Regions from separate parts of the Pantoea sp. Tr-811 genome, predicted to be linked through region 2. Evidence: riboswitches for the same ligand, from Rfam matches in the RefSeq annotation. Region 2 holds a riboswitch; the other holds the start of a gene.
The links. Region 2 has a riboswitch for thiamine pyrophosphate ahead of F3J44_RS27245 (TenA family protein). Riboswitches for the same ligand answer to the same signal wherever they lie in the genome.

Region 1 (17,782 bases), on a different contig from region 2:
GCTGGGTAAATTCAAGTTGTTTCAGGGCGCTCATGCCGAGCAGCACGGTCTGGCCATCCAGGCCCGGCACCACCAGGGCGCGCACGTTCTGCAGGCGGATATCGCCCAGTTGCAAGGTATCGAGCCGGGTGCGGTAGCCTTCGGTGCGGCCATTGGCGGTACTCAGCACCACCGGGCTGCCCCGCGCCAGGTTCAGGTCGGCGGCCATCGCCTCGGGAATCGCCACGTCGGTGGCACCGGTGTCGAGCATGAAATGCACCACCTGGCCGTTGATCGCACCGTCAGCCACGAAATGCCCCTGGCCGTTACCCAGCAGGCGCACCTCGATGTAGCCATCGCCGCGGGAAGACTGCACCACCGTGTTGGGGTTGCGCTCGCGCTCCTCCCACTGGCCGAAGAAGCGCGTGGCAAGGAACAACGCCGCCGCCCAGGCGACGATCATCAGCACCTTGCCCGCGCGCTTGCCCGGTGGCTGGCTCATGGGTTGGCGCTCCAGCCGCCCTGGGGCGCCTCGAAGCGGTACACCACCGGCCGGGTTTCACCATCGGCGCGGGCGCCGTTGTTGTTGTCCAGGCCAATCCAGGCACCCTTGGTGTCGATCACCAGCGCTTCGGCCAGGCCGAAGGGCTGCTTGTAGCGGCGCTGGGGCTGCAGCGCATCGGCAGCGAACGACCAGCAGCGCTCGACCTTGCCGCTGCTGCTGTCACGCCGGCAGATGCGATAGGCGTTGCGCTCCAGGGTGAACAGCTTGCCTTCGAACCAGGCCAGGTCGGCAAAGTCCCGTGACACGGCGCGGGCTTCAGGCATCTGCGCCGGTTGCATTTCGACCCCGGCTTCGCTCAACAGCACGCAGCTGCGCCCGCAGGTCCACACCGACTGTTGCCGCTCGATGGCCACCAGGCCACGGCGTTCGCGCTCGGCGGCCAGCCACAGGCGGTCGCCCGCCGGGTTGATCGCCACGCCCTCGAACAGCGCGTTGAAGTTCAGCAGCATGCCGCTGGCACGGGCCTGGCGCACCATCACCGGGTCGATCTTCAACCACTGCGGCTCGCCTTCGACAGGCACCTGCAGCACGCCGGCGTGGGCCTCGCTGACCAGGTAGAGGTTGCCAGCCTGGTCGCAGGTGATGCCTTCGTAATCCAGCTCCCCGCCGCGCACGTAGGACACGGCCCAGTTGCGCGACTTCAGCCCCCAGGGCAAACCGCTTTCCGGCGGTGCGGGCGGGGTGAAGGTCAGGGGTTGGGCGCGCCACAGGTCGTTTTGCTGGTCGAAGCGGTAGATACGGTCGTCATCCCGGTCGGAAACGCCCCACAACCCGCCGCGGCACGCAGCCAGCCCAGACAGGTTGCCACCGCGCATGCCATCGATCACATGCTCGGACTGAAGCTTGAGCTCCGGCCAGTTGCCCGCCAGGCTCGGCAGGGCAACCAGCGCCAGGCAGGCTGCGACCAGCAGACGGATCAAACCAGGACCTCGGCGAGGTTACCTTTGGTTTCCAGCCAGTTCTTGCGGTCGCCAGCGCGCTTCTTGGCCAGCAGCATGTCCATGATCTCGGTGGTGCCTGCCAGGTCGTCCAGGGTCAGCTGAACCAGGCGCCGGGTGTTCGGGTCCATGGTGGTTTCGCGCAACTGCGGCGGGTTCATCTCGCCCAGGCCCTTGAATCGAGTGACCTGCGGCTTGCCGCGCTTCTTCTCGGCCACCAGGCGGTCGAGGATGCCGTCACGCTCGGCCTCGTCGAGGGCGTAGTAGATTTCCTTGCCCAGGTCGATACGGTACAGCGGCGGCATGGCGACATACACGTGGCCAGCCTCGACCAACGGGCGGAAATGCTGCACGAACAGGGCGCAGAGCAAGGTGGCGATGTGCAGGCCGTCGGAGTCGGCGTCGGCGAGGATGCAGATTTTGCCGTAGCGCAGCTGCGACAGGTCGGCAGCGCCCGGGTCGACGCCGATGGCCACGGCGATGTTGTGCACCTCCTGGCTGGCCAGTACCTCGCCGCCGTCCACCTCCCAGGTGTTGAGGATCTTGCCGCGCAGCGGCAGGATCGCCTGGAACTCCTTGTCGCGGGCCTGCTTGGCCGACCCGCCGGCGGAGTCACCCTCGACCAGGAACAGCTCGGCGCGCATGGGGTCTTGCCCGGCGCAGTCGGCCAGCTTGCCGGGCAAGGCCGGGCCTTGGGTGATGCGCTTGCGCTCGACCTTCTTGCTCGCCTTCAGGCGGCGGCCAGCGTTGCTGATGGCCAGTTCCGCCAGTTGCATGCCCAGCTCGGGGTGGGCGTTGAGCCACAGGCTGAAGGCGTCCTTGACCACCCCGGAAACGAACGCTGCGGCCTCGCGGGACGACAGGCGCTCTTTGGTCTGCCCGGAGAACTGCGGCTCCTGCATCTTCATCGACAGCACGAAGGTGATGCGTTCCCAGACGTCTTCGGGCGCCAGCTTGACCCCACGCGGCAGCAGGTTGCGGAACTCGCAGAACTCGCGCATGGCGTCGAGCAGGCCCTGGCGCAGGCCATTGACGTGGGTACCGCCCTGGGCGGTGGGGATCAGGTTGACGTAGCTTTCCTGAACGCTGTCACCGCCTTCGGGCAGCCACAGCAGGGCCCAGTCCACGGCCTCCTTGTTGCCGGCCAGGCTGCCGCAGAACGGCTCGTCGGGCAGGCGCTGGAACTCGCTGACCGAGTCGACCAGGTAGGAGCGCAGGCCGTCTTCGTAATGCCACTCGACCTTCTCGCCGCTGGCCTTGTCCTCGAAGCTGACCAACAGGCCCGGGCACAGCACAGCCTTGGCCTTGAGCACGTGCTTGAGGCGGCTGATGGAGAATTTTGCCGAGTCGAAGTATTTCGGGTCGGGGCTGAAGTACACGCTGGTGCCGGTGTTGCGCTTGCCGACCGTGCCGACCACTTCCAGCTCGCTGGCCTTGAAGCCGTCGGCGAAGGTCATCTGGTATTCGTTGCCGTCGCGCTTGACGCGCACGCGCACCTGGGTCGACAGGGCGTTGACCACCGAAATGCCGACGCCGTGCAGGCCGCCGGAGAACTGGTAGTTCTTGTTGGAGAACTTGCCACCGGCGTGCAGCTTGGTGAGGATCAACTCGACGCCCGACACGCCCTCTTCCGGGTGGATGTCCACCGGCATGCCGCGACCATCGTCGCTCACTTCCAGCGAGTGGTCGGCATGCAGGATGACCTGCACCGAGCGGGCATGGCCAGCCAGGGCTTCGTCGACGCTGTTGTCGATGACTTCCTGGGCCAGGTGGTTCGGCCGGCTGGTATCGGTGTACATGCCCGGGCGCTTGCGCACCGGGTCAAGGCCGGAGAGGACTTCGATGGCGTCTGCGTTATAGGCGCTAGCGCTGGGATTGGCCATGGGTTCTCGTCGTCAGTCTGGTGAATGCAAAAAGGTCAAAATACAGAAAAATCGAGCGCCGCATACTGCTGCCGCGCAATGCCGGCAAATGCCAGCAGGCCTGGCAGCTGTTCGGCGAAGCCCTGGTAACTGTGGTCGCCACCGGCCTGGATGCGCAGGGCGCAGGCCTGGTAATAGCGCTGGGCGTCGCGGTAGTCCAGGGTTTCATCGGCGGTTTGCAGCCACACTTGATAGCGGCCCGGGTCGGCCGGCGCCGGCACTTGCAGTTCGGCCAGGGCCTGCACGTGGTCCAGGGTCAGCTCCCAAGTTTCACCGCTGTAGTGGTTGCGCTGGCTGCCCAGGTAACCGTCGAAGCGTTGGTGCGGGGCGACCGCCGGGTTGATCAGCAGGGCCTTGAGGCCGTGGCGCTCAGCCAGGCAGGTGGCATAGTAGCCGCCGAGCGAACTGCCGACCAGCAGCGGCGCGCCCAGTTCGGCAATGGCGGCTTCGAGCTGGGCCATGGCCTGGCGCGGGTGGTGGTGCAAGGCGGGCACACGCAACTGGGCCGAAAGCCCCAGTTGCTGCATTACCGCGTCGAGCTGGCGCGCCTTGGTGGACAGCGGCGAGCTGTTGAAGCCATGGATATAGAGGATGGAACCCGACATGCTGCCCCCGGAATCTGTGGCTTCGCGCCCGATGGAGCAGGCGCAGGGACGCGCAGTGTAGCGTGTTCGCCGGGTGTTGGCGCCGTTTGGCCAATCTCGCAACAATTTCTTCAAACACCCGCTTGCACACACGCCCCTGTAGGAGCGAGCGTAGCTCGCGATGGGGCGCGCCAGCGGCCCCGGGGGTTCTTCGGCTTCGCAGCCTAGAACGCAGGGGCTGCTTCGCAGCCCATCGCGAGCTGTGCTCGCTCCTACAGGGGGAAAGTGTGCGCTTTGGGTAGTTCAGTACCCTGGGCTGTCGAAGTCCAGCTTCACTTCGAAATCGATGGCCCGCTCCACCCCGGTTTCCAGCCGCCCGTCGCCATGCAGGCGCATCCAGCGGTAGCCTGGGTGCTCTTCGCTGACCTTGAAGTCCTCACTGCCCGCCGCGAACTGGATGCAGGTCGACGGCGTGGCCAAGAGGCGCAGGCCGCCTTGCTGTTCATCCCACGGCTGGTGAATATGCCCCCAGAGCAAACCCTTGACCTGTGGATAACTGCGCAGGCGCTGCAGCAGTTCATCGGCATTGCGCAAACCGATCGGCGCAATCCAGGCGCAGCCGATATCCACCGGCTGATGATGGCAGCACACCAGGCAATGCCGCTCGCCTGCAGAGGCCAGCGCCTGGTCCAGCGCCGCCAGTTGGTCCGCCTCGAGAAACCCATGGGTGGCGCCCGGCACCGCCGTATTGAGCATGACCACGCGCCAGGCCCCGACATCAGTAACCGCCTCGACCAAATCGGGCGCCAGCTGGGCCATCACCCTGGCTTCATCATGGTTACCCGGCAACCAGCGAGTCGGCACCGCCAGCTCAGCGGTCAGCCCGCGAAACGCCTCATAGGACGCCACGCTGCCATCCTGGGACAAATCGCCCGTGCACAGCAGCAGGTCGATGCGTGGTTGCTCGCGGCGCACCTGGGCCACCACATGGCGCAGGCTGTCACGGGTATTGAGGCCCAGCAGCGTGCCTGCCGGGTCGGCGAACAAATGGGCATCGGTCAGTTGCACCACATGCACGGGTGCCGGGAAGGGGTCTGGGTGCGGCAACGGCCGTCTCCTCGAACGGTTTATGCCCCGATTATGGCGGTGGATCGGTTTCGAGCAAACACCCGAAGCCGACCCCGTTCACATTTCAGCGCACACTGGCCAATTCATGGCCACACGCCAGGCAATGGCTGAGCCATTCCCCGAGGAACAGGTTCAGCTGGGCTTTTTCGTCCGGCTGGTGCATGGCTTCGTTGGGGTACGGGTAGATGCTGCGCAGGCGCCGGGTGTGTTCGGCGCTGATCACTTCGGCCATGCGCGCATCGTGGTACACCTGCACTTCCAGGTGCGGCACCGGCAGCCAGGGCAGGCTGTGCTCCTGGCGCACGCGCAAGGTGGTGGTGTACGGGCAGGCCAGCAGCACATCGAGCGCCAGCACACCAAGCATCTGGTCGCCCTGGGTCATGCCGATGCGCCGCGAGCTCTGGGTGGTACGCATGTCGGGCAGCAGGCGCATGAGCCGGGCGTAGTTGGCCTCGCAGGCGGCTTGCAGCCCGGCCAGGTCGACCCGATAACGCTCACGCAGCAGGTTCACTTCCACATACCTCGAACTTCGTCTTTGTTCAGTGCCAGCCATTGCAGGCTGATGATGGTTGCCGCATTGCAGATCCGGCCGTCGCGCACCGCCTGCAGTGCGTCGTCGAACGACCACACGCGCACGCGGATGTCCTCGCCCTCTTCTTCCAGGCCATGCAGGCCGCCGGCGCCTGCACTGCTGCAGCGGCCCAGGAACAGGTGCACGTATTCGTCGCTGCCGCCGGGCGAAGGGAAGTAGCGGGTGATCGGCCACAGGGCGCTGATGCTCAGCCCGGCTTCTTCCTCGGCCTCGCGGTGGGCAACTTCCTCGGGCTCCTCGGCCTTGTCGATCAGCCCGGCGACCATCTCGATCAGCCAAGGGTTGTCGATCTTGCCCAAGGCACCGACGCGAAACTGCTCGATCAACACCACTTCATCGCGCAGTGGGTCGTAGGGCAGCACGCAGACGGCATCGTGGCGCACGAACAGCTCACGGCTGATCTCGCGGCCCATTCCGCCGGCGAACAATTCGTGGCGCAGGCGCACCTTGTCGAGCTTGTAGAAGCCCTTGAAGCAGTTGGCCCGCTCGGCGATCTCAACCGCCTTGGGCACCGAATTCAACGTGTCTGACATGGAAATCCTCATGGCTACAGCAACAGCTTGATTACCGCTTCGCGCCATCCTACTCCGCACGGTTGCCCGTTTCACCCCTTTCCGGCAACCGTTCGCCCACTGGGGACAGCGCGTCTTCTCTCTGTTAGCTTAGTGGCGAACCGAAGGCCGCGCAGACGGTCAAAGGCCGACTTTTCCCTGTTCTGCAAGGATCATCATGACACTTGTCAAACTGACCTCCGTGGCCGTGCTGGCACTCGCCCTTGGCGCCTGCCAGAGCCTGTTCGCGCCCAACTACCGGGCCCCGCTGGAGGTCAAGCGCGACGCCTGGGAGCATGTCAAACCCGGCTGCAGCGCACAGGACTGCCCGTTGGTGAACATCGACATGGTCCATTTTCCGGCCCTGCCCAAGCTCGATGCGATTGTCGAGCAGCGCCTGCTGCAGCTGACCGAAGACAATCAGCATGGCACCGCGCCGGCCACCCTGCAGGCCTATGAGCAGCAGTTCCTGGCCAGTGCCGACAAACGCAACAGCAGCTACCTGCAAGCCAAGGTACGCGAGCAGCATGACGGCCTGGTGATCGTCGAGTTGTCCAGCTACCTCGACAGCGGTGGCGCCCACGGCATGCCGGGGCGCGGCTTCATCAACTATTCGCGCAAGCTGGACAAGGTGCTGACCCTGCAGGACATGCTGCTGCCGGGCCAGGAAGAGACGTTCTGGAAGACCGTCGAGGAATCGCACCGCGCCTGGCAGATCAGCGTGGGCATGGACAAGGACGCCGAGTTCGTCAAAACCTGGCCCTTCAAGCGCTCGCCGCACGTCGCCCTGACGTACGGCGCGGTGGTGGTGAAGTACGAGGTCTATGCCATCGCGCCCTACTCCATGGGCCACGTGGAATTGAAGATCCCCTACCCACGCCTGAACGGCGTCCTCAAGCCCGAACTGTTTCCCGGCCGCGGCTGAGGCTCAGCAGCCCGTGTAGCCCACCTGCCAGCAGCAGTGCCGGCAGGGTCGCGCCCAGCTCCGGGGCCTTGGCGGCGATGATGTGGTACGCCGCCACGCCCACGGCCCAGGCCAGCAGCGCCTGCCAGTGCAAGCCATCGACCTGGGCTGGCAGGCGGCGGCGGCGAACCACGTAGTGGTCCATCAGCACCACGCCGAACAGCGGCGCGAACACCGAGCCGATCAACAGCAGGAAGTTCTCGTACTGGGCCAGCGGCGCCAGCAAGGCAATCAGGGTGCACAGCACGCCGATGGCCAAGGCCAGGTGCTCGACCTTCAGTGGCAGCAGCACACCGGTGGAAACGGCGGCCGAGTGGATATCGGCAAAGGCCTTTTCCGACTCGTCCAGCAAGATCAGCAACAGCGGCAGGCCCATGCCGGCGCCGGCCAGGGCCAACAGCAGCGCGTTGACTTCGCCACTGGCAGCGAAGGCCAGGGTGTAGGCGACGCCCAGGCTCATCAGCCAGGTGTTGCCAATGAAGTAACCCAGCACCGTGCCGCCGAACACCTGCCCGCCATTGCGGGCGAAGCGCGAATAGTCGGCGATCAGCGGCAACCACGACAGCGGCATGGCGATGACGATGTCAAAGCCCACGGCCAGCGACATCGAGCCATCCCCGGCGCGCTGCCACAGCTCGGCCAGGTCGGCCTTGGCGAACAGGTTCCAGGTCAGCCACAGGCAGGCGCCCAGCAGCAGCCAGATACCCCAGGCGCGCAGGACCTTGCGCACGAATGCCAGCGGCCCGCTCACCGCCAGCACGGTGGCCAGCGCGCCGAAGCACAGGGTCCAGAGCATCGGGCTGTTCCAGGCGCTGTCCTCGCCGAACGCCCGCGCGCCCAGCAGGCTGGCGGCATCGCGCATGACGATGATCTCGAAGGCGCCCCAGCCCACCAGTTGCAGCAGGTTGAGCAGTGCCGGCAGGCGGGCGCCATGGCGGCCCAGGCTGAGCTTCAGGGTGCCCATGGCCGACAGGCCGGTGTCGCTGCCGATGACGCCGGCGGCGCCGAGCAGCAGCACGCCGACGCCAGTACCCAGGGCGATGGCCAGTACCGCGCTCGCCAGGCCCAGGCCAGGGGCGAGCATGGCGCCGACCTGCAGCACCATGAGGCCGATGCCGAGGGAGAACCACAGCGAGAACAGGTCACGGGCGCCGAAGATGCGCTGGTGGGTGGGGACCGGGTGGTCGGGGGAGAATTGGCTGGGTGATGTCATTGTTGTGTTCGCCGGAAGAATGATTGATTGCTGCCACCCCCTGTGCAGGAGCGGGCTTGCCCCGCGAAGGCGTCAAGCCTGCCAAGCGCGTTGGCGCCGCTGACGCTTTCGCGGGGCAAGCCCGCTCCTACAACAGAGTGAGTACGTGGTTAAACCTTGTGATACAGCTGGCTGCCTTCCTGGCGGAACCGTTCGGCCTGCTCACGCATGCCCGCCTCGACCGTCACGTCCACGGTTTCGATCTTGGCGGCATACTCGCGCACTTCCTGGGTGATCTTCATCGAGCAGAATTTCGGCCCGCACATCGAGCAGAAGTGCGCGACCTTGGCCGATTCCTTCGGCAAGGTTTCGTCATGGAAGGCCCGCGCGGTGTCCGGGTCCAGGCCCAGGTTGAACTGGTCTTCCCAACGGAACTCGAAGCGCGCCTTGGACAGCGCGTTGTCACGGATTTGCGCGCCCGGGTGGCCCTTGGCAAGGTCCGCGGCATGGGCGGCGATCTTGTAGGTGATGATGCCGGTCTTCACATCGTCCTTGTTCGGCAGGCCCAGGTGCTCCTTGGGCGTGACGTAGCAAAGCATGGCGCAACCGAACCAGCCGATCATCGCCGCACCGATGCCCGAGGTGATGTGGTCGTAACCGGGGGCGATGTCGGTGGTCAGCGGGCCGAGGGTGTAGAACGGCGCCTCGTCGCAGCATTCCAGCTGCTTGTCCATGTTCTCCTTGATCAGTTGCATCGGCACGTGGCCGGGGCCTTCGATCATGCACTGCACATCGTGCTTCCAGGCGATCTTGGTCAGCTCGCCAAGGGTTTCCAGCTCACCGAACTGGGCGGCATCGTTGGCATCGGCGATCGAGCCTGGGCGCAGGCCGTCGCCCAGCGAGAAGCTGACGTCGTAGGCCTTCATGATTTCGCAGATCTCGTCGAAGTGCGTGTACAGGAAGTTCTCTTTATGGTGCGCCAGGCACCACTTGGCCATGATCGAGCCGCCACGGCTGACGATGCCGGTGACCCGCTTGGCGGTCAGCGGCACATAACGCAGCAGCACGCCGGCGTGGATGGTGAAGTAGTCCACGCCCTGCTCGGCCTGCTCGATCAGGGTGTCGCGGAACAGCTCCCAGGTGAGGTCTTCGGCAACGCCGCCCACCTTTTCCAGGGCCTGGTAGATCGGCACGGTGCCGATCGGCACCGGCGAGTTGCGGATGATCCACTCGCGGGTTTCATGGATGTGCTTGCCGGTGGACAGGTCCATGACCGTGTCCGAGCCCCAGCGGATACCCCAGGTCAGCTTGGCCACTTCTTCCTCGATCGAGGAGCCCAGGGCGCTGTTGCCGATGTTACCGTTGATCTTCACCAGGAAGTTGCGGCCGATGATCATCGGCTCCACTTCCGGGTGGTTGATGTTAGCCGGAATGATCGCGCGGCCACGGGCGATTTCCTGGCGCACGAATTCGGCGGTGATTTCCTTCGGAATGTTGGCACCGAAGCTGTGGCCGGCGTGCTGTTCGTCAAGCAAACCAGCGGCGCGGGCTTCCTGCAGTTTCATGTTCTCGCGGATGGCCACGTATTCCATCTCGGCGGTGATGATGCCCTGGCGGGCATAGTGCATCTGCGAGACGTTGGCGCCCGCCTTGGCACGGCGCGGGTTGCGCACGTGGGCGAAGCGCAGCTTGGCAAGGTCGGCGTCGTTCAGGCGCTGCTGGCCGAAGTCGGAGCTCAGCCCGCCCAGGCGCTCGGTGTCGCCACGCGCCTCGATCCAGGCCGAACGCACATCGGCCAGGCCCTTGCGCACATCGATGATCACGTTGGGGTCGGTGTAGGGGCCGGAGGTGTCGTACACCAGCACCGGCGCATTGGACTCGCCGCCGAAATCGGTGGGGGTGTCGTCCAGGCTGATTTCACGCATGGGCACGCGGATATCCGGGCGCGAACCTTCGACATAGACTTTTCGCGAACGCGGGAACGGTTGCACGGACTGCTGGTCGACTTGCGCCGATTCGCTGAGGTTGATCGCTTTTTCTTGTTTGGTCATCACAGGCTCTCCAGACGGCTTCCTAGCGGGCGGAATGTCGGGGGAGAACCTGAAAGGCGTGGACGCACCCATGGACGAGTGCAGTGCCGAAGACGAGGTGCCACGAGCTGCAAGCAGCTGAGACATTCCCGGACCTGGCACAAGAGGCTCCCCGGGAAGGCGAGCAATCTTGTTCCCTACGCAGGCGCTAACCTGATCAGGTTCAACGGGATCCGCACCTATGCGATCTCAGCCTTTGCTTCAAGGCACCCCGACAAGAACAGGCGCAGTCTAGACTGGAGTGGCCGACAAAGCCAAGCGGGTAATTTGCAGCAGGATGAAAGGCGCACGCGGCGATTGTTGCCGGGGGGCCCATGGCACTACACTGGCACGTCGGACGATACTCAACAGTTCAGTAATTATTTTTCGTACAAGGATTGCCCCCTATGCTGCGCAAACTCTCACTGGCGATAGCCGTGTCTTGTGCGTACCACGCAACGGCCTGGGCGGCGGATGTGCCCTCGACGGTGAAGACCGACCTGGTCAGCGTCTACCGCGAAGCGGTGGACAACAACGCCGATCTTGCAGCCGCACGCGCCGATTATGGCGCCCGCCGCGAAGTGGTGCCCCAGGCCCGTGCCGGCTTGCTGCCGAACCTGTCGGCCGGTGCCGAGATGATGAACACGCGCACCAAACTGGACGAGCCTTCGATCACCTCCAACCGCAGCGGCAATGCCTGGAGCGCCACCCTGGCGCAACCGATCTTCCGCGCCGACCGCTGGTTCCAGTTGCAGGCCGCAGAAGCGGTGAACGAACAGGCCGCCCTGGAACTGTCGGCCACCGAACAGAACCTGATCCTGCAAACGGCGCAAAGCTATTTCTCGGTGCTGCGTGCCCAGGACAGCCTGGCGGCCACCAAGGCCGAGGAAGCGGCCTTCAAGCGCCAGCTCGACCAGTCCAACGAACGCTTCGATGTGGGCCTTTCCGACAAGACCGACGTGCTGCAGTCCCAGGCCAGCTACGACACCGCGCGCGCCAACCGGCTGATTGCCGAGCGCCAGGTGCAGGACGCCTTCGAGGCCTTGGTCACCCTCACCAACCGCGAGTACAACTCGCTGCAAGGCGTGGTGCACACCCTGCCGGTACAGGTGCCGACACCCAATGATGCCAAGGCCTGGGTGGAAACCGCCGGGCGCCAGAACCTCAACCTGCTGGCCACCAACTACGCCGTGTCCGCCGCCGAGGAAACCCTGCGCCAGCGCAAGGCTGGCCACGCGCCGACACTCGATGCGGTGGCCAAGTACCAGAAGGGCGACAACGACAGCCTGGGCTTCACCAACCCCGCGCCGCAGCAGAATGTGCGCTACAGCGGTGACGTGGAGCAGACCAGCATCGGCCTGCAGTTGAACATCCCGATCTACAGCGGCGGCCTGACCAGCTCGCAAGTGCGCGAAGCCTACCAGCGCCTGAGCCAGAGCGAACAACAGCGTGAGAGCCTGCGCCGCCAGGTGACGGAAAACACCCGCAACCTGCACCGTGCGGTGAACACCGATGTGGAACAGGTCAAGGCACGCAAGCAGTCGATCATTTCCAACCAGAGCGCGCTGGAGGCTACCGAAATCGGCTACCAGGTCGGCACCCGCAACATCGTCGACGTGCTCGATGCCCAGCGCCAGCTGTACACCTCGGTGCGCGACTACAACAACAGCCGCTATGACTACATCCTCGACAACCTGAGCCTCAAGCAGGCCGCCGGGACCTTGAGCCCGCAAGACCTGCAGGACCTGGCGCGGTACCTGAAGCCGGACTACAACCCCGACCGCGATTTCCTGCCACCGGACCTGGCGGCGGCGGCGGCCAAGAACTTCGAGCGCCGTCCTTGACTGAAAGGCACTTCGCGAGCTGCGCTCGCTCCTACAGGTTTACCCAACCCCGGTAGGAGCGAGCGCCAGCTCGCGATGCACCGCTCCTGCAGGTTTACCCAACCCCGGTAGGAGCGAGCGCCAGCTCGCGATGCGTCGCGCCAGCGGCGCCCATCAGCACAATCAAAACACTCAGCCGAGCAGCTTACCCAGCCCATCCAACAACCGCTGCAACGCCCCCTGGTTGGCCTGCATCACCGCCCTGCCCGCCTCGCCCATGTGCCGGGCATCTTGCGGCAGCTCGACCAACCGTCGCACCGCTTCGGCCAGCCCGTCAGCATCATCCACCTGCTGCAACGCCCCCGCCTCGCGCAACATCGCGCTGATTTCAAGGAAGTTGAACACATGCGGCCCCATGATCACCGGCAATGCCAGCGCCGCCGGTTCCAGCGGGTTGTGCCCGCCGGTGGCCACCAGGCTGCCGCCAACGAAAGCGATATCGGCCAGGGCATAGAGAAACAGCAACTCGCCCATGGTGTCGCCCAGCAACACCCGCGTCTGCCCATCCACCGGTGTGCTGGCAGAACGGCGCACCGTGGCGAACTGCTGGCTGCACAGGGCATGCACGGCATCGAAACGCTCGGGGTGACGCGGCACCAGGATCAGCAGCGCATCCGCGTGCACCTGCAACAGTTGCTGATGCGCCTTGAGCACCAGCGCATCCTCGCCCTCGTGGGTACTGGCGGCGATCCACACCGGGCGCTTGTCCGCGCCCCATTGCCCACGCAACGCTCGGGCAAGCGGCAGCAGTTGCTCGTCGACCTTGAGGTCGAACTTGATCGAGCCGGTGACCTGCACGCACCCAGGCAGGGCGCCGAGGTCGCGAAAACGCTGGGCCTCGGTTTCGGTTTGCACGGCAATCAGGCTCATCTCGGCCAGCATTGGCCGGGTCAGCTTGGCAAAGCGCGCATAGCCCCGTGCCGAGCGGGCAGACAACCGCGCATTGGCCAGCGCCACCGGAATGCCGCGCCGGGCACACTGGTGGATGTGGTTGGGCCACAGCTCGGTTTCCATGATGATGCCCAGGCGCGGGCGCACATGGTCGAGGAAGCGCCCCGCGGCCCACGGCAGGTCATAGGGCAGGTAGCAGTGCTGGATGCGCGGTTCGCCTGCGAACATCGCGCGAATGCGCTCGGAACCGGTTGGGGTCATGCAGGTCAGGGTGATTGGCAGGTCCGGGTAGGCCTTGAGCAAGGCGCGCACCATGGGCGCGGCGGCAATGCTCTCACCGACCGACACCGCATGCACCCAGATTCCACCCTGGCGCATGGCCGGCAGGTTACGGGCAAAGCGCTCGCCGATGCGCTGGCCGTAGGCCGGCGCCTTGCGCGCACGCAGGTACAGGCGCAGCGCAACCAGCGGCAGGCCCAGGTGAAACAGCAAGGTATAAAGGGTTCTGTTCATGGCGGCGGAGTTTACCCGATCGCGCGCAGGTGCACTGCAAAGCGCTCGGCCAGCCACTGCGCAGCGGGGCCCAGGGGCTCGTCGCGGCGCCAGGCAAGCTCGGCCACCAGTGCTGGCGGGCACCATTCGCTGTCGAGCTCGACCATCTGCGCCTGGTACGTCGGGTATTGCACCACATGGCGCGGCAGCCAGGCCCAGCCCAGGCCGCGCATCAGCAGTTCGGCCATGGCATAGAAACTGTCGGCGCGCCACACGTGTGGGCTTGCGGCCTCGCTGCCGGGGTAGCCGCTTTGCTGGGGGGTAATCAGCAGTTGCCGGTGGCGGGCCAGCTGCTGGCAGGTGACGCGCAGCTCCCGGGCCAACGGATGGCCGATGGCGCACACGGTGACCATTTCCACACTGCCCAGGACGCGGCGCTCCAGGGAATCGGGGATGCTTTCGTGGTGGAAGAACAGCCCAAGGTCGGCACGCCGTTCCACCAGCTTGCGCGCCACATCGCCCTGGGCGCCGCTGGCCAGTTGCACTTCCAGGTACGGGTAGCGGCTGGCCAGCTCGTCGAGGCTGTCGATCACCGGCTGGTAGGGCATGGCCTCGTCCTGCGCCACCCGCAGCAAGGCTTCCTGCCCGCGCATCAGCGCTGCAGCGCGGCCATCCAGGCGCTCGCACTGGCGCAACAGCTCGCGGGCATCTTCGAGCAGCGCACTGCCGTTTTCGGTCAGCTTCGGCTGCCGGCCGCTGCTGCGCTCGAACAGGGTGACACCCAGGTCCGTTTCCAGCAGGGCAATGGCGTTGCTGATGGCCGACTGCGCCTTGCGCTGCTCGCGGGCCACGGCCGAGAACGAGCGCAGCTCGGCGACGCGCAGAAAGGTGCGCAATTGCTCCAGGTTCCACTGCTCGGCCATTGAGCTATCTCCGTAGTTGATAGGTAATGACTTTACCGCATCCAGGTTAGGTCTAGAATGCCCACCCAGTTACCGGAGAATCCTGCCATGAATGCCTACACCTACCTCGCCATCGCCATCTGCGCCGAAGTCATCGCCACGGCTTCCATGAAGGCCGTAAAGGGCTTGAGCACGCCGTTGCCGTTGTTGTTGATGGTGGTCGGCTACGGCATTGCCTTCTGGATGCTGACCTTGGTGGTGCGCAGTATTCCGGTGGGTATCGCCTATGCGATCTGGTCGGGGCTGGGGATCGTCCTGATCAGCGTGGCGGCCTTGGTGGTGTACGGGCAGAAGCTGGATGTGCCGGCGATGCTGGGCATGGCGATGATTGTCGGTGGCGTGGTGGTGATCCAGTTGTTTTCCAAAACGGCCGGGCATTGAGCAATCTATTTAACTGGCAATCCTGTAGGAGCGGGCTTGCCCCGCGAAGCAAGCGCCGCGGTGGATGGCACCGGCTGCGCCGGTGTTCGCGGGGCAAGTCGGGTCGCCGCACCGCCGCTCCTACAGGGTATTACGGTGCGGGTGCTGGCGCTCCGGGCCAACAGCAACCCTGACCCTGTATACTTGGCAGCTGTCCCAGTCTTCGAGGTACCGCCATGCCATCCGCCATTTCCACTGACGTGCTGATCGTCGGCGCCGGGGTCGCTGGCCTTTGGCTCAATGCCCGGCTGCGCCGCCAGGGCTACTCGACGGTGCTGGTGGAACGCGCCAGCCTCGGTGGCGAACAGACCATCAAGTCCCAAGGCATCATCCACGGCGGTACCAAGTACGCCCTGCACGGTGCCCTGACCGGCGCCTCGGAAGCCATCGCCGACATGCCCCGCCGCTGGCGCGAGGCCCTGGCCGGCAGCGGCGAACTGGACCTGACCCACACCCGCCTGCTGTCCGACGCCCATTATCTGTGGTCGCCCGGCACCCTGGCCGGCAACCTCACCAGCTTCTTCGCCAGCAAGGCCGTGCGTGGCCGGGTTGACCAGGTCAAGGGCGAGCAACTGCCGCCTGCCCTGCAGGACCGCGCCTTCAAGGGCAAGGTGTACCGCCTGGCCGAACTGGTCATCGACGTGCCCAGCCTGTTGAACAACCTGGCCGAACTGGCCGGCGACAGCCTGCTGGCCGGTGAACGCATCGAACCCCTGCGCGAAGGCGACGAACTGGTCGGCCTGCGCGTGGACGATCGCGACATTCGCGCCCAGCGCATCGTCCTCAGCGCCGGTGCCGGCACCGAAGGCCTGCTGCACGCCCTGGGCCTGCAGCAGCCGGCGATGCAAACCCGCCCGCTGCACATGGTCATGGCCAAGGGCCCGAACCTCAAGCCGCTGTACGCCCATTGCCTGGGTGGCGGGCCGAAGCCACGGGTTACCGTCACCACCCACCCGGCCGCCGACGGCCAGTGGGTCTGGTACCTGGGCGGCGATATCGCCGAAGCCGATGGCGTGGCCCGAGAGCCTGCGGCGCAGATTGCCGCGGCGCAGAAGGAAATTGCCAGCCTGCTGCCCTGGGTCGACCAGGCCCAGGTACGCTGGGCCACCCTGCGTGTCGACCGCGCCGAACCTGCCCAATCGGGCCTGGTGCGCCCAGACAACGCCTTCCTCGCCGAGCAGCAACGCTTGCTGGTGGGCTGGCCGACCAAGCTGGCGCTGGCGCCAGACTTCAGCGACCGGGTACTGGCCAACCTTGAGCGCGACGGCATTCGCCCGGCCGCCCAGGCAGACCTCACCGGCCTGCCACGCCCAGCCGTGGGCGTGCCGGCCTGGGAGCAACTGCTGCCATGAGCCTGCCGACCCTGCACGATTTTCACCGCCCCCTGGGCAGCACCGGCCTGCGCGTATCGCCCCTGGGCCTGGGCACGGTCAAGCTCGGCCGCGACCAGGGCGTGAAGTACCCCAACGGCTTCACCATTCCCAATGACGACGAAGCCCGCCTGCTGCTGGCACAGGCCCGCGAGCTGGGCATCAACCTGATCGACACCGCGCCGGCCTATGGCCGCAGCGAAGAGCGCCTGGGCCCGTTGCTGCGTGGCCAGCGCGACCAGTGGGTGATCGTTAGCAAGGTGGGTGAAGAATTCGCCAACGGCCAATCGAGTTTCGACTTCAGCGCCGCCCACACCCGGCGCTCAGTGGAGCGCAGCCTGCGCCGCCTGGAAACCGACCGCATCGAGCTGGTGCTGGTGCATTCCGATGGCAACGACCTGGCCATCCTGGAGCGACAGGAGGTCTACCAGACCCTGGCCGAGCTCAAGCAGGAAGGCAAGATTCTTGGCTATGGCCTGTCCGGCAAGACGGCAGCCGGCGGCCTCAAGGCCTTGGAGCAGGGCGACTGCGCCATGGTCACCTACAACCTCAACGAGCAGGCGGAACGCCCGGTACTGGACTACGCTGCCGAACACGGCAAGGCCATCCTGGTGAAGAAGGCCCTGGCCAGCGGGCATATCTGCCTTGCCCCCGGTGTCGACCCGGTGCAGGCCAGCTTCGAGCTGCTGTTCGCCCACCCAGGCGTCAGCAGTGCTATCGTCGGCACCATCAACCCGTTGCACCTGGCCCATAACGTGGCCACCGTCGCCCGCATACTGGGCCAGCATTGAGCCGCCGCCCTCCGCCGAGGGCCTGGTGACTGCCCCGACGCAAGGAGGAGCCTCGTGCCGCGTACGCTGATCCGCAAGAACCCGAGCAACTTCAAGACACTGCCCCTGCATGTGGAAGCGACGGCCGAAGGCCTGGTCTACCAGAGCATCGGCATGCCGCTGAATTTCGCCCAAACCCAGCAGCGCCGCCGCGCCATCCAGCTGCCCGACAAGCAGCGCTTCGTGGTCGAACTGGCCAACCTGGGGGTTTCGGTTCGCCTGACCCTGCATTGGCAGCACCGTGACTACTGGGTATTGGTGCGCCAGCGCCGCCAGGACCGGGGCGATGTGGTACTGAAGCTGATTTCCGGCTACGTGCCCGCCCAGGAGCTCAACCTGCCGCTGCACACTGCCGTGCAGGAGGTGGCCGAGGAGTGCCTGCTGGAAACACCGGAAGGCTGGCTGAGCGGCCGCTTCCATGAAACCTGGCTGCCCGCGCCGTATGCGTCC
Region 2 (11,201 bases):
CAGGCGAGTACTGAAATCGGCCTGGCGCAACTGCAGCGCCGACACATTCACCGCCAGGCGTGCATCGCGGCCCTGGGTGTCCCAGCGGGCCAGCTCTTCGCAGGCCAGGCGCAGCACTTCCCAGCCCAGTTCGATGATGAAACCGCTGCGCTCGGCCAGGCCAATGAAGCGGTCAGGGTAGAGCAGGCCAAACTCCGGGTGGTCCCAGCGCACCAACGCTTCGTAGCCAAGCACGCGCTGGGTGTCGAGGCGGATTTGCGGTTGGTAGTGCAGCACGAACTGGCGTTCGGCCAGGGCCGTGCCGAACGCCTGCTCAAGGGTGAACGACTGGATATCGGCCAGGTTCAGCGATGGGTCGAAAAAGCGGTACTGGGCGCGGCCGGCTTGCTTGGCCGAATACATGGCGGCGTCGGCGCTGCGGATCAGGCTGTCGATGTCCTGGCCGTCGCGCGGGCAGATACTGACACCGACGCTGGGGCTGGTGTTGACCTCCTGGCCATCGAGGGCATAGGTGGCGGAGAGTTTCTGCACCAGGCCGCGCACCCAGCTGTTGATCTGTTCTTCGCTGCGTTCCCCGGCCAGCAATACGACGAACTCGTCACCACCAAAGCGCGAGGCTTCATCGCCGGGTTCGAGCAGGCGCTGGATGCGGCCGGCCACGGCCTGCAGCAGCAGGTCGCCGATCTTGTGCCCGAGCGAATCGTTGATCGACTTGAAGCGGTCCATGTCGATGAACAGAATGGCCATCAGCCGGCGCTTGCCGCGCTGGCGGGTGAGCGCCTGCTCGGCGACTTCGACGAACTGGCGGCGGTTGTGCAGGCCGCTGAGGTGGTCGGTGGCGGCGGCGTGGCTGCTGCGCCGGTGTTCGTCTTCAAGGCGGCCGATCAGTTGCTGATTGACCTGCTGCGCGTGCTCCAGCGCATCGAAGGCTTCCTGGCGCTTGCGCAACAGGCGCAGGGTCCAGGCGAGGCTGGCGAGGATCATCAGGGTCATGCTCAGGTTGAGCCAGAACTGGCGCGAATAGGCGAGCACGGAGGAGGCGAGGATTTCATCGTAACGCTGGCTGACCACCACACTGAAGCCCCGTTCGGCCACGCGCCGGTACAGGCTCTGGTAGGGGTCGCCGGCGGCATACTGGGTCAGCTGGCCGGCATTGCTGTCGGCCTCGGTGAGGTCTGGCTCGATGCTGTCACCGGCGACCACTACGCCGCTGGCGTTGATGCGCAGGCGCTCCTGACCGTCGTCCTGCAGCAGGCGCACCATGCCGCTGTCGCCCAGGTCGATGTGCTGGAACAACACCGCCAGGTAGCCCACGTCCAACTGCACCACCAGGATGTTGTCGATCTCGCGCCCGGGCAGGTCGGTCAATGGCAACAGGAACGGCAGGCGCCAATTAGGCATCGCGCCCGGGGCCGTGTCGGCAGGCACGCGCGGCAGGAAGGGCTTGAAGCCGTAATGGGCGACGTGCACTTTCAATTGCTGCAGCCAATCGGCAGGCAACTGGGCGGCCTCATCGCCATGGCTGGACGACAGCAACCGGCCGTGCCGGTCATACAGGCTCATGCGCTTGAAGACCGGGTCTTCGGCCAACAGGCGCGCCAGGCTCAGGCTGCCCTGGCGCAGGGCCTTCATGTCGTCCTGGGTAACCCGGCCTACGGCCTGGGCGCGGTCCACCAATTGGCGCAGGCTTTCGGCGACAATGCTGGCCAGGTTCAGGTGCTCGGCGGCCTTGGCCGTGAGCGCATCCTGGCGCGACGCGGCCTTCTGGGTCAGGTGCAGGCCCCACAGGAAGGTCAGGGTGGCGGCACACAGCATCAAGATCAACAGGCGCAAAAGGCCTGCGGAAGAGAGAGAACGGCGGATCACTGCTGGTATTCCCGACCGTGGGTGATGGCGTTGAAAATACGACAGAAAGATGACAGCCTAATGACTGGTGGCGATTTGCCTCTAAGGTTTTCCCCGGTCCGCCAGGGGCGCCTGGATGCGCGTTGTCTCTTCATCCAGATAGCTCAACAACGCCGCGACTTCCTCGTCGCCCAGGCGCATGTTGGGCATGGCCAGGCGGTTGTACTGCTCATAGAGCAGGTGGGCCAGCGGGTCGTTTTCGGCCAGCATCTGGTCTGGCTCCTTGAGCCAGCGCGTCAGCCAGCGGGCATCACGCTGGCGGGTGACGCCCAGCAGGTCAGGGCCGATGCCACGTTCGTTGCTACCCACCGAATGGCAGGACGAGCAGCGGGTACGGAAAATTTGTTCGCCGCTGCTGGGCGGGCGAATGTCCGGCGCTTGGGCGTAGTCGTTGGCCATGGCGCTGGCCTGCTTCCAGTTGTGCAGGCTATTGCCCAGGCGGTCGGCCAATATGTAGGGGCTTTCGAAAGGCGAGGCTTTCATCCAGCGGCCGGTGGCCTGGTTGCCGATGATCAGGCTCAGGTTGTGGTCCTTGGAGCGGCCGTTTTCCAGGCCCTCGATGTACAGCCCCAGGCGCCGGCGCAACTGCTCGATGTCGTCTGGCTCACCGGTGAGCAAGGTCCAGCCTGGGCCGATGCCGAACTTCTCGGCATAGCGCTTGAGGGTGGCGGGGGTGTCGTTGTACGGGTCGATGCTGATGGAATAGAGGAAGATGTCCTTGCCGACCCGGTCACCAAGAATTTTCTGCACCTGGCGCAGGCGCGCGGTTTCCACCGGGCAGGAATCGGAGCAGCCGGTGAAGATGAAGTTGATGGCGACTACCTTGTCCTTTATCAGGTCGTCGAAGAAGTGCACCTGCTGGCCATCCTGGGTGACCAGCGGGGTGTTTGGGAAGTAGTCGGCGCCCCAGGGCGTGCTGGCTTCCCGGGCGGGTGCTTGGGTGGTCGGCCAGTAATGCAAGCCGGCGGCGAACAGCAAGATTGCGAGCAGAACACGCCATGACCCAGCCATGTTGTTTACCCTCGAACAGAAGTTACTGCATACGCCGATCGTTGTAGGAGCGGGCTTGCCCCGCGAACACCGGCGAAGCCGGTGCCAGGCACCGCGTCGCCTCCTTCGCGGGGCAAGCCCGCTCCTACAGGGATACCCGATACATCCCCACGTTTACTTCACGCTGATCGGCACCGTCACGCTTTGCCCCAGGGCCGAGCGCACGGTCACCGTTGCCGGTGAAGCCGGGCCACTGCCGGTGGTGGTCACCGACAGCCGCCAGCGCGCCCCACTGGTGGCCGCACTCAAGGTGGCCGTACCCAGGTTCAGCGGCCCGCTGGTGGTGGCGGCGGTGACCGTGATGCTGTTGCCGTTGGCCACCGAGGTGGTGCCGGACAGGTCCCAGGTGTTGCGGTTGCCGCTGCGCACCTGCACGGTGGCGCTGCTGACCTGGATGTCGTCCATGGCCACGGTCTGGCTGACCGCGATGTTCACCGTGGCCGGATTCAGCGACTCGGCGCCCTTGGCATCGCGCGCGGTGTAGTTGAAGCTGGCGGTGAACGGCGTATCGACGGTGGCCGGTGGCGTGTAGGTGACGCTGGTGCCGTCGGTGCTGACCGAGCCTTGGCCGGAGTCGGGTTGGCTCAGGCCCTTGACGGTCAACGGCAGGTTGCCCTCGGGGTCGGTGTCGTTGGCCAGCACGTTGAGCGTGATCGGCTTGCCGGCAGTGGTGGCGGCGCTGTCGTTGTTGGCCACAGGCGGTTTGTTGGCCGGGTCTTGCCCGCTGTTGCTGCTGGCGGTGCGGAAGGTCGGCAGGCCTACCGACGCCATGTACTCCACGCCATCCCAACCCGGCAGCGGGGTTGGCATCACCTGGAACTGCCCGGGGTGCTCGATGTCCCAGCGCAGCAGCATCGAGGAGTCCTCATGCTGGGTGTTGTGGCAGTGTTCCATGTAGGTGCCGGCGAACTCACGGAAACGGATGGCCATTTCCACTTCCTGGGAAGAGTCGGCGTCCGGGCCAATGCGGTAGACGTCCTTGCGCGCCCATTTTTCCCATTCCGGCGGTGCCTTGCCGTCCCGGCTGAGAATCACGCCTTCCTCGAAGTGCACATGCACCGGGTGGCTCCAGCCGTTGCCGCCGTTGCGGATTTTCCACACTTCCAGGGTGCCGTCGCCGCTGAAGCCGCCTTGAGTCGCTTCGCTGGCCAGCTGCGGCGCCGCGCTGATGCGGCGTGGGTCCATGCTGTAGCCGAAACCGCCGTCGGTCTTGATGGTCCAGGGGGTGCTGTCGGTGCCATCGGAGCGGCCGAAGACGAACTCACGGTGGCGGGCCTTGTTGATTTTGTCCTTGTCGGTGGCGGCGGTGCGGTCGATGGTCAGCGGGATCATCTTCAGGCCTTCGGCCTTGCCAGGCTTGGCAGGCTCGTAGGCGCTCGGGTCCATGCTCACGTCCTGGCCGCTGTAGGGCTGAACGATCAGTTGCATGAACTTGCCGACCACCGGGTCGCCCTTGTCCCACTCAGGCCCCTTGCTGGTCTGCTTGATCACGGCCTTGTACTTTTCCGACAGCACATCGGCCAGGGAAATGACCTGTTTCGGGCCTTTGCCAGTGTCGTGTTCCATGACGTTGACGAAGTACAGCTTGTCACCGACCTTGATGCCGTTCTTGGCGAAGTTGATGATGATGTCGTAGCGCTCGGCGATGCCCTGCAGCGGCAGGATACCGTTGTTGTCCTGCAGGTCGCCGTCGCCGTTGAGGTCCAGGGTGCCATCGAACGGCACGGCGTGTTCCATGATGTTGCCGTCGTTGGCGATCATGTGGAACGGCACCCGCGCGTAGGAAACGTTCGAGCCGGACGGCCCCTTGAATTCACCACCGTTGCCGGCGATTTCCCGGACCACGGCAATCTTGAAGTAACGCGACACCGAGCCATTGAGGATTCGGAAACGGTAGCTGCGTGCGCGAACCTTGAGCTTGGGCTGGTACTGCCAGTTGACCAGCACCTGGTCACCGAGGAAGCCATCGGTGTTGAACGGGTTGAACCACAGCTGCCCATTCTGATCCCAGGCCTTGTCGGCCACCACCAGGTTGACGTCGTAGTCGCGGTTGCCCCAGGCCATCCCCGAGCCGCTGGGCAAGCGCAGGTTCACGCCGTCCTGCAGGGCTTCGTTGCCGCGGTCGATGGCGCTGTAGTAGTTCATCATCACGGCGTTGCCTTTGTAGACGTTCTGCGCCGTGAAATCCATCATGTGGTCGTGGAACCAGTGGGTGCTCATGGTTTCGTGCCAGTCACCGCGAATCTTGATGCTGCCGTTGTCGCAGGTTTTCAGCCCTGGGTTGGCGTCGTTGACGAACAGGGTTTCACCGGGCGAGCAGGGGAAGGCGGCGCGAGGGTCTTCGGCACGGGTGTTGATGGTGTCGTAGCCAGCCAACTGGACCGGCCAGCGGTAGTCGTAATACTGGCCAGGGAAGAAGTAGGCGTTGGCGAAGCCATCGCTTTCGGCCGGGGAATGGCCGTTGTGCTCGTGGGTGGAAATGGTGTGCAAGCCGAAGCCTGCGTTGGCTGCCGGGTCGATCGGCAGCGCGTTGTAATGGCGCATCAGTACTGGCTGGCCGTAGCGCACCATCAGCAGCTTCACCGGGAAGGTGCCGTCGAAGGTCCACAGCGACTTGTGGTTCTGCAGCGGCATGTTCGGGTGGAAGCGGGTGTCGATGCCCTTGGTGGTGCCCAGCGTGGTGGGAATGTCCGAGGTTTGGTAATACAGGCCGCCTGGGCCGAACTCACCCACGGCGTAGTTGTGCAACTGCTTGCGGTCGCGCAAGCCCTGGTTGATGCGGGCGCCGGCCTGCGCGGTCTTGAAGGCGGCCTGGGGGTAGAACTCGTTCCAGCGTTGGTGCGCCCAGCCTTTTCCTGGTGGCCGGCCTTCGGCAGGCGAACCCACCGAGTTGCGGTTCAGGAACAGCTCGATCTGCGCCTTCCACGGGTTGCGGTCCAGGGTGTTGGCGTAGGGCGTGGGGAACGGGTACAGCCCCGGTTGCTTGAGGAAAGCTTCCAGCGCGTTGCCGTTGGGGCTGCTGCGGGCAACCACGTCCGGGTCCTGTGCGGGGGCCGCGCCCAGGGTGGGCGGCGGGAAGGCCAGGGCGGGTGGCGGCAGCGTTGGGTCGAGTTTTTCCGGGCCGAACTCTTCGAACAGCAGCAACTGTTGGGTGAAGGGTTGCGCACCGAACAGCGGGCTTGGCTTGCCATTGGTGGGGTAGTTGCGCGACGTCTGCAGCGACGGCGGCAGCACGTTGTCGACCCGGTTGGTCGAACGGTCGCCGTACACGCCGTCCTTGAGTTCCAGCGACCCTTCGTTGGCTTCGGGCAGGTTGAACAGGTTCAACAGGGCCGGACCAGGGTCCGCTGGCTGGTCATCGAAATGCGAAGGGTCCGTCGGCGATGGCGGGCTGACGTCATCGAGGGATGAGGCGCCGGCCGTCAGCAGCCCGAAGCTGAGCATCAGCGCGGTTACCGCCGAGAGTTGGAATGCAGGTCGTTTGGAGTGAATCATGGCAGGTGTTTTCATTGCCTGGTGCCTCGCTCGCGGCTAAATAGCTATGAGCCATCAATGGCCTCTGGACAAAGGGGCCGGAGCAACAGTTGTGCCAACAACTATTTCAGTAATGCTTTGTCAAACAAAACCTTGGAATTCCTGATGCGCGCTAAAGAACGGGGTGTCAAGCAATGGGGACTTTTCCCCGCAAGCGGGTCAACGATGGCCCAGGAACGGTGATGCAGCAGGTGACAACGGCGGTTCAGGCCTGTATACCTGTTGCCACCAAGGGGAGCCCGGCAACGGGCTGAGAAACCGCTGGCAACTGCAGCGCGGTGACCCTTCGAACCTGATCCGGATCATGCCGGCGAAGGGATGGGACTGCCGACCTGCCTTTTTGCCGGCCTCATTGCGAGGCCGCTCCATGCCCAGCTGCAACGGTCTCGCTGCCACCTTGTACAGGACAGCACCATGACCGAACGCTTCAGCCAAACCCTGCGCCAGCAGAACCTGCCGACCTGGTCCGCCGCCGTCGGCCACCGCTTCGTGAACGAGCTGTGCGCGGGCACCATCGCCGACCCGGTCATGGTGCGTTACCTGGTTCAGGACCACCGTTTCCTCGACAGCTTCCTGACCCTGCTCGGCGCCGCCATCGCTACCGCCGACACCTTCGAGGCACGCCTGCGTTTCGGCCGTTTCGCCGGCATGATCAGCAGTGACGAGAACACCTATTTCCTGCGTGCCTTCGAAGCCCTCGACGTAAGCCCTGCGCAGCGCAGCGAGCCCGCCGACACCGCGCCTACTGCAGGTTTCAAGGCAATCATGCGCGAGGCTGCGGCCACCCGGTCCTATGCCGCGGCGCTGGCGGTGCTGAACGTCGCCGAAGGCCTGTACCTCGACTGGGCGGTGAAGGCGCCGAAACCCTACCCTGAGCATTTCCTGTACGCGGAGTGGATCACCCTGCACGACAACCCGGCCTTCAACGATTTCGTGGCCTTCCTGCAGGCTGAACTCGACCGCGTCGGCCCCCAGGAAGCGGCACTGGCCAGTGATTTCTACGCCCGTACCGTGGCGCTGGAACTGGCGTTCTTCGACGCCGTCTACGCCGAGGAGGCTTGAGCATGGATATCTTCGACCGCCTCAAGGCCGCTACCGCCGGGCAGTGGTCCAGCTACGTGGACCACGCCTTCGTCCGCCAGATGGGTGAGGGCACGCTGCCTGAAGCTGCGTTTCGCACGTACCTGGTTCAGGACTACCTGTTTCTGATCCAGTTCGCCCGCGCCTGGGCCCTGGCCGCCTACAAGAGCCGCCTGCCGGCCGACATCCGCGCCGCCCAGGCCGGGTTGGCGGCGATTCTCGACGAAACCGAACTGCACTTGCGCCTGTGCGCCCGCTGGGGCTTGTCCCAGGCAGACATCGAGGCTGCGCCGGAGCACCAGGCGACGGTGGCCTACACCCGTTATGTGCTCGACTGCGGCGCAGCGGGCGACCTGCTCGAACTGCATGCGGCGCTGGCACCTTGCGTGATCGGCTACGCGGAAATCGGCCGGGCATTGGCCCAGCAAATTGGCGACCTGAGCAGCCACCCGTACCGGGAATGGATTGGTGAATACGCGGGCGAGGGGTACCAAGGCGTGGCGGCGGCAGCACGCAAACACCTGGATGAACTGGCGGCGCGGAGCATGACCGAGCAGCGCTTCGTGGAGCTGGCGGGGGTCTTTGGCCAGGCTTCGCGGTTGGAAGCGGACTTCTGGCAAATGGGGCTGGACAGCCTGAACTGACGCCGCGTGGGGCGCCTTGGTTGAGCGGGCGCCTCAGTTCAAGGTGCTGCGGTTAGTGTGCCAGTAAGCGGAGCACAGGTAGCGAATGGCGACCTTGTCGGTGCTGGACAGCTCGCGGAACTGCTCCACCAGGCGGGCTTCCTCACGGGTCAGGTGGTGGCATTTCGGGAAGTAGCGTTGCTGCAGGGCGCTGAGTACTTGCAGGGTGCGATACAGGAAGGAATCTTGGTTCATGTAGGGCTCGCTTGAGTATCATGCAGGCCGCTGGATGCGGGCTTTGTAGACGTTTTACTGGCTGACGGCGGCGGGGGCAAGGCATGGTGATGGCCATGTACAATTTTGCTGATTCAGGGCAAGGAAATCGCAGGTTTTGCTGTCGGTTTATTGCCCTGAGTGGCAGCGATTGATCTGGGGCTGGTAGGTCAGTCGATCAGCCAGCCGTGCTCGCCTTCGGTGATGGTTCCGCCGTGGCTGGTTTGGCTGCCTTCAATGGCAGCGGGCTGGCCTTCGATGATGGTGCAGGCAGCGCCGGTTTCGATTACAGCACCGCAACTGATCCGGTCGCCGACACGGGCGATGGGCCTGCCGTCGACGAAGGCTGCGCTGGCGCCGGTTTCGACCTTGCCCTCACCATGGAGTGGGCAGCTATGGCGATGGCCTACGAGTGCGATGGGGGTCATTTGCGTTTCCTCTGGGTGGTTTGTGCGGGGGCGGTTTCGAATGCCTCTGGTGGAGGCGGTGCTGCGCGGACGTTGAATAGGCGGCAGATGACGTACCAGCAGATGGCCAGGGACAGGTTGTAGGGGAAGAGCACGGCCCAGAAAGGCAGTTGCCAGTTTTTCTTGCCTTGCAGTTCTCCGGGTTCACCGGTTCGCCAAGGGGCGTAGTGGCGCCAGGCTTGGGCTGGGGTCAGGCAGATGGCGTGCAGGGGGATGTGCCACCAGTTGGGTTCGCCTGGTGGGGGAAGTTTGTTGGGGCCGTGATCCATGAAATGGCGCAGGTATTCCCAAACTTCGGCGACGTATTTTACGTCTGGCTCGGTGGGTTCGTTGCTGTCGATCCAGAGGCATTCTTTCAATTGCAAACCACCCTGTGCTCCGCAGGGACCGAATGCCAGGGCATACTGGGTGCTGAAAGATACGCCACCAAACTCGGTGCGTTTGAATAGACCGCCTCTGACAGTGTCCCAGTCGAAAGATATGAGCGTTCTGTTTCGCCGATAGTGGATTTTTTTTGAAGTGCGATTCAAGTAGAAGGCTGATAAGTTTTTTATGAGATATATTCTGTAGGCGAGGAAGGGCGTGAACAGGAAAGGTAATAGGGTGTCGAGGATAAGTAACTCCCTGTCTCGACTTAGTGTTTGCTCAAGGCCGGCGTGGAAGAATTCCGAGTAGATGGATAGTATTAATGCAGCGGACATGGCAGTGTAAAGCTTGCCCATAAATACAGAGTCTATCACCCACGGGTTGTGCAATTCCAAGGCTGTAGGCGAAATGCTTGTTACTTGGCCCCCTATGCGGGGTGCAGCGGCAGTATTTTGAGCGGGATTAAAAAGCCAGACTACTGACATTGCTTACCTCTCAAGCTTGAATGTGATAGTTGAGTGAGCTCGGTCGTAGAGGCCTTGATTTGGAGAGTATTTGATGAAAAGGCTTGCCGAATTTCCGTGCATTATTTCAATTTTGAAGTTGAGTACGAGTCCGAGCGCCGTAATATAACAGTCGGGGCTGAAGGGTGTTTCAATGGCGTGTTGGTCTCTATCGCAAATGCTGAGGGATCCAAACCATTCACTTTCTCCAACAATGAACTCCTTTAGCAGTACAGTGAACTCTGCACTCGGCTTTGGAGGGCGGGCGTCTGTATGGGCTAAAGTGACCCAGAGTGCTGGGGACCACGCGTTATTCTGTTTCCACTCGCTGGACAAACTGCCGAGTTGTAAGGCCTTGGCTTGCTCGGTTTCCAGGAGTACTGGTTGGTAGTATGAGGTTTGCCATTCAATGACCTCGTCTGTGACGGAAGGGAAGGCTGGTAGCTTCCCTGTTGGATCTAGGCTTATGTTGTCTCGTAATTCCCCATCATTAGATTTCGTTCCAAAAATACATCTTGCGGCCCACAGTTCAAGCGGTGTATGCAGTCTCTCACTTGCTTTGGCATGTAGGTGCACTCCTCCAGCTAAGATGGCGCCCCCAAGAAGTACTACCCCTGCAGCTGCCCAGCCAGCGAAGGGGATTGCACCGATAGACCCGGTAATTGCTAGGCTGCCCTCCAGAATAAGCACCGATCCTAAGGCAACAGTGATCCCGCCCCAGCGAGTATACTTTGACGCGATAGCGTCACCATTTTTTTCTTGGCGCTTTGACTTTTCACGATCAGCATATAATCCTAAAAGGATGGCGGGATATCCGGAAAGGCGTGCGAAAAGTTTGCTTTCGAGGAGTTTCGTGAAAGCATTTCCGAACGCCACTCCGGGCTGCGATGAACTCAGCCTGAACCGTAGAATGCTCTGCGTTGCGCGAGCACTTAACGCTGCCGCTGCCGCGGCGCCGATAACACCAAAGATCGACGCAGCAAACCCCAGGGTGTATTCCGGTGCATTGCTCTTCTGCAAACTGTTGTAAGCCGCTTTTAGTGCAATGACATTGAACCACAGCATCCCAACATTCAAACCTGTTCCCGTACCTGACGTTAGTAACCCCATCAACTTCGGCTTTACCCGCGCAGTCGTGGTCAGTTCCAGCGCCACCGTCCGGCTGCCCGTGATGCGCAGTGCCTTCATTTCCTCCACCTGCGCCATCCCGCTTTTCAGGTACTTATCGACCTCCTGGCTAAAGGGGTTTTCCCGGATCAGCGTATCGGTGACGGCGTACCGCGCCGCCAGCAGCCCCAACGCCTTCTCGGCATTGGCCTCGCTGGCGGCGGCCAGCACGTGCTGGCGCAGGCTGTTGCTGGCCGTCCAGCGGGCCTGCCCGTGCATGCGTTTGAGCACCA

Region 1: another riboswitch for thiamine pyrophosphate. It lies ahead of thiC (phosphomethylpyrimidine synthase ThiC); the one in region 2 lies ahead of F3J44_RS27245 (TenA family protein).

Annotation. Positions count from the first base shown of each region.
Region 1 covers NZ_VWXJ01000002.1:150,385-168,166, forward strand. The annotation lists gene F3J44_RS03275 (TIGR02281 family clan AA aspartic protease) at 1-481, opposite strand, end outside; gene F3J44_RS03280 (esterase-like activity of phytase family protein) at 478-1,464, opposite strand; gene parE (DNA topoisomerase IV subunit B) at 1,461-3,365, opposite strand; gene F3J44_RS03290 (YqiA/YcfP family alpha/beta fold hydrolase) at 3,401-4,009, opposite strand; gene cpdA (3',5'-cyclic-AMP phosphodiesterase) at 4,292-5,095, opposite strand; gene F3J44_RS03300 (DUF1249 domain-containing protein) at 5,181-5,627, opposite strand; gene F3J44_RS03305 (NUDIX domain-containing protein) at 5,624-6,241, opposite strand; gene F3J44_RS03310 (RsiV family protein) at 6,438-7,184, shown strand; gene cytX (putative hydroxymethylpyrimidine transporter CytX) at 7,153-8,436, opposite strand; gene thiC (phosphomethylpyrimidine synthase ThiC) at 8,586-10,466, opposite strand; TPP riboswitch at 10,623-10,729, opposite strand; gene F3J44_RS03325 (TolC family outer membrane protein) at 10,892-12,328, shown strand; gene waaA (lipid IV(A) 3-deoxy-D-manno-octulosonic acid transferase) at 12,500-13,771, opposite strand; gene F3J44_RS03335 (LysR family transcriptional regulator) at 13,783-14,673, opposite strand; gene F3J44_RS03340 (multidrug efflux SMR transporter) at 14,761-15,093, shown strand; gene F3J44_RS03345 (FAD-binding oxidoreductase) at 15,309-16,484, shown strand; gene F3J44_RS03350 (aldo/keto reductase) at 16,481-17,293, shown strand; gene F3J44_RS03355 (metal ABC transporter ATPase) at 17,348-17,782, shown strand, end outside.
Region 2 covers NZ_VWXJ01000027.1:109-11,309, reverse strand. The annotation lists gene F3J44_RS30470 (EAL domain-containing protein) at 1-1,866, opposite strand, end outside; gene F3J44_RS27255 (SCO family protein) at 1,948-2,916, opposite strand; gene F3J44_RS27250 (Ig-like domain-containing protein) at 3,070-6,465, opposite strand; TPP riboswitch at 6,711-6,825, shown strand; gene F3J44_RS27245 (TenA family protein) at 6,904-7,551, shown strand; gene tenA (thiaminase II) at 7,554-8,213, shown strand; gene F3J44_RS27235 (hypothetical protein) at 8,247-8,447, opposite strand; gene F3J44_RS27230 (PAAR domain-containing protein) at 8,636-8,893, opposite strand; gene F3J44_RS27225 (DUF6708 domain-containing protein) at 8,890-9,783, opposite strand; partial or broken gene F3J44_RS27220 (hypothetical protein) at 9,787-11,201, opposite strand, start outside.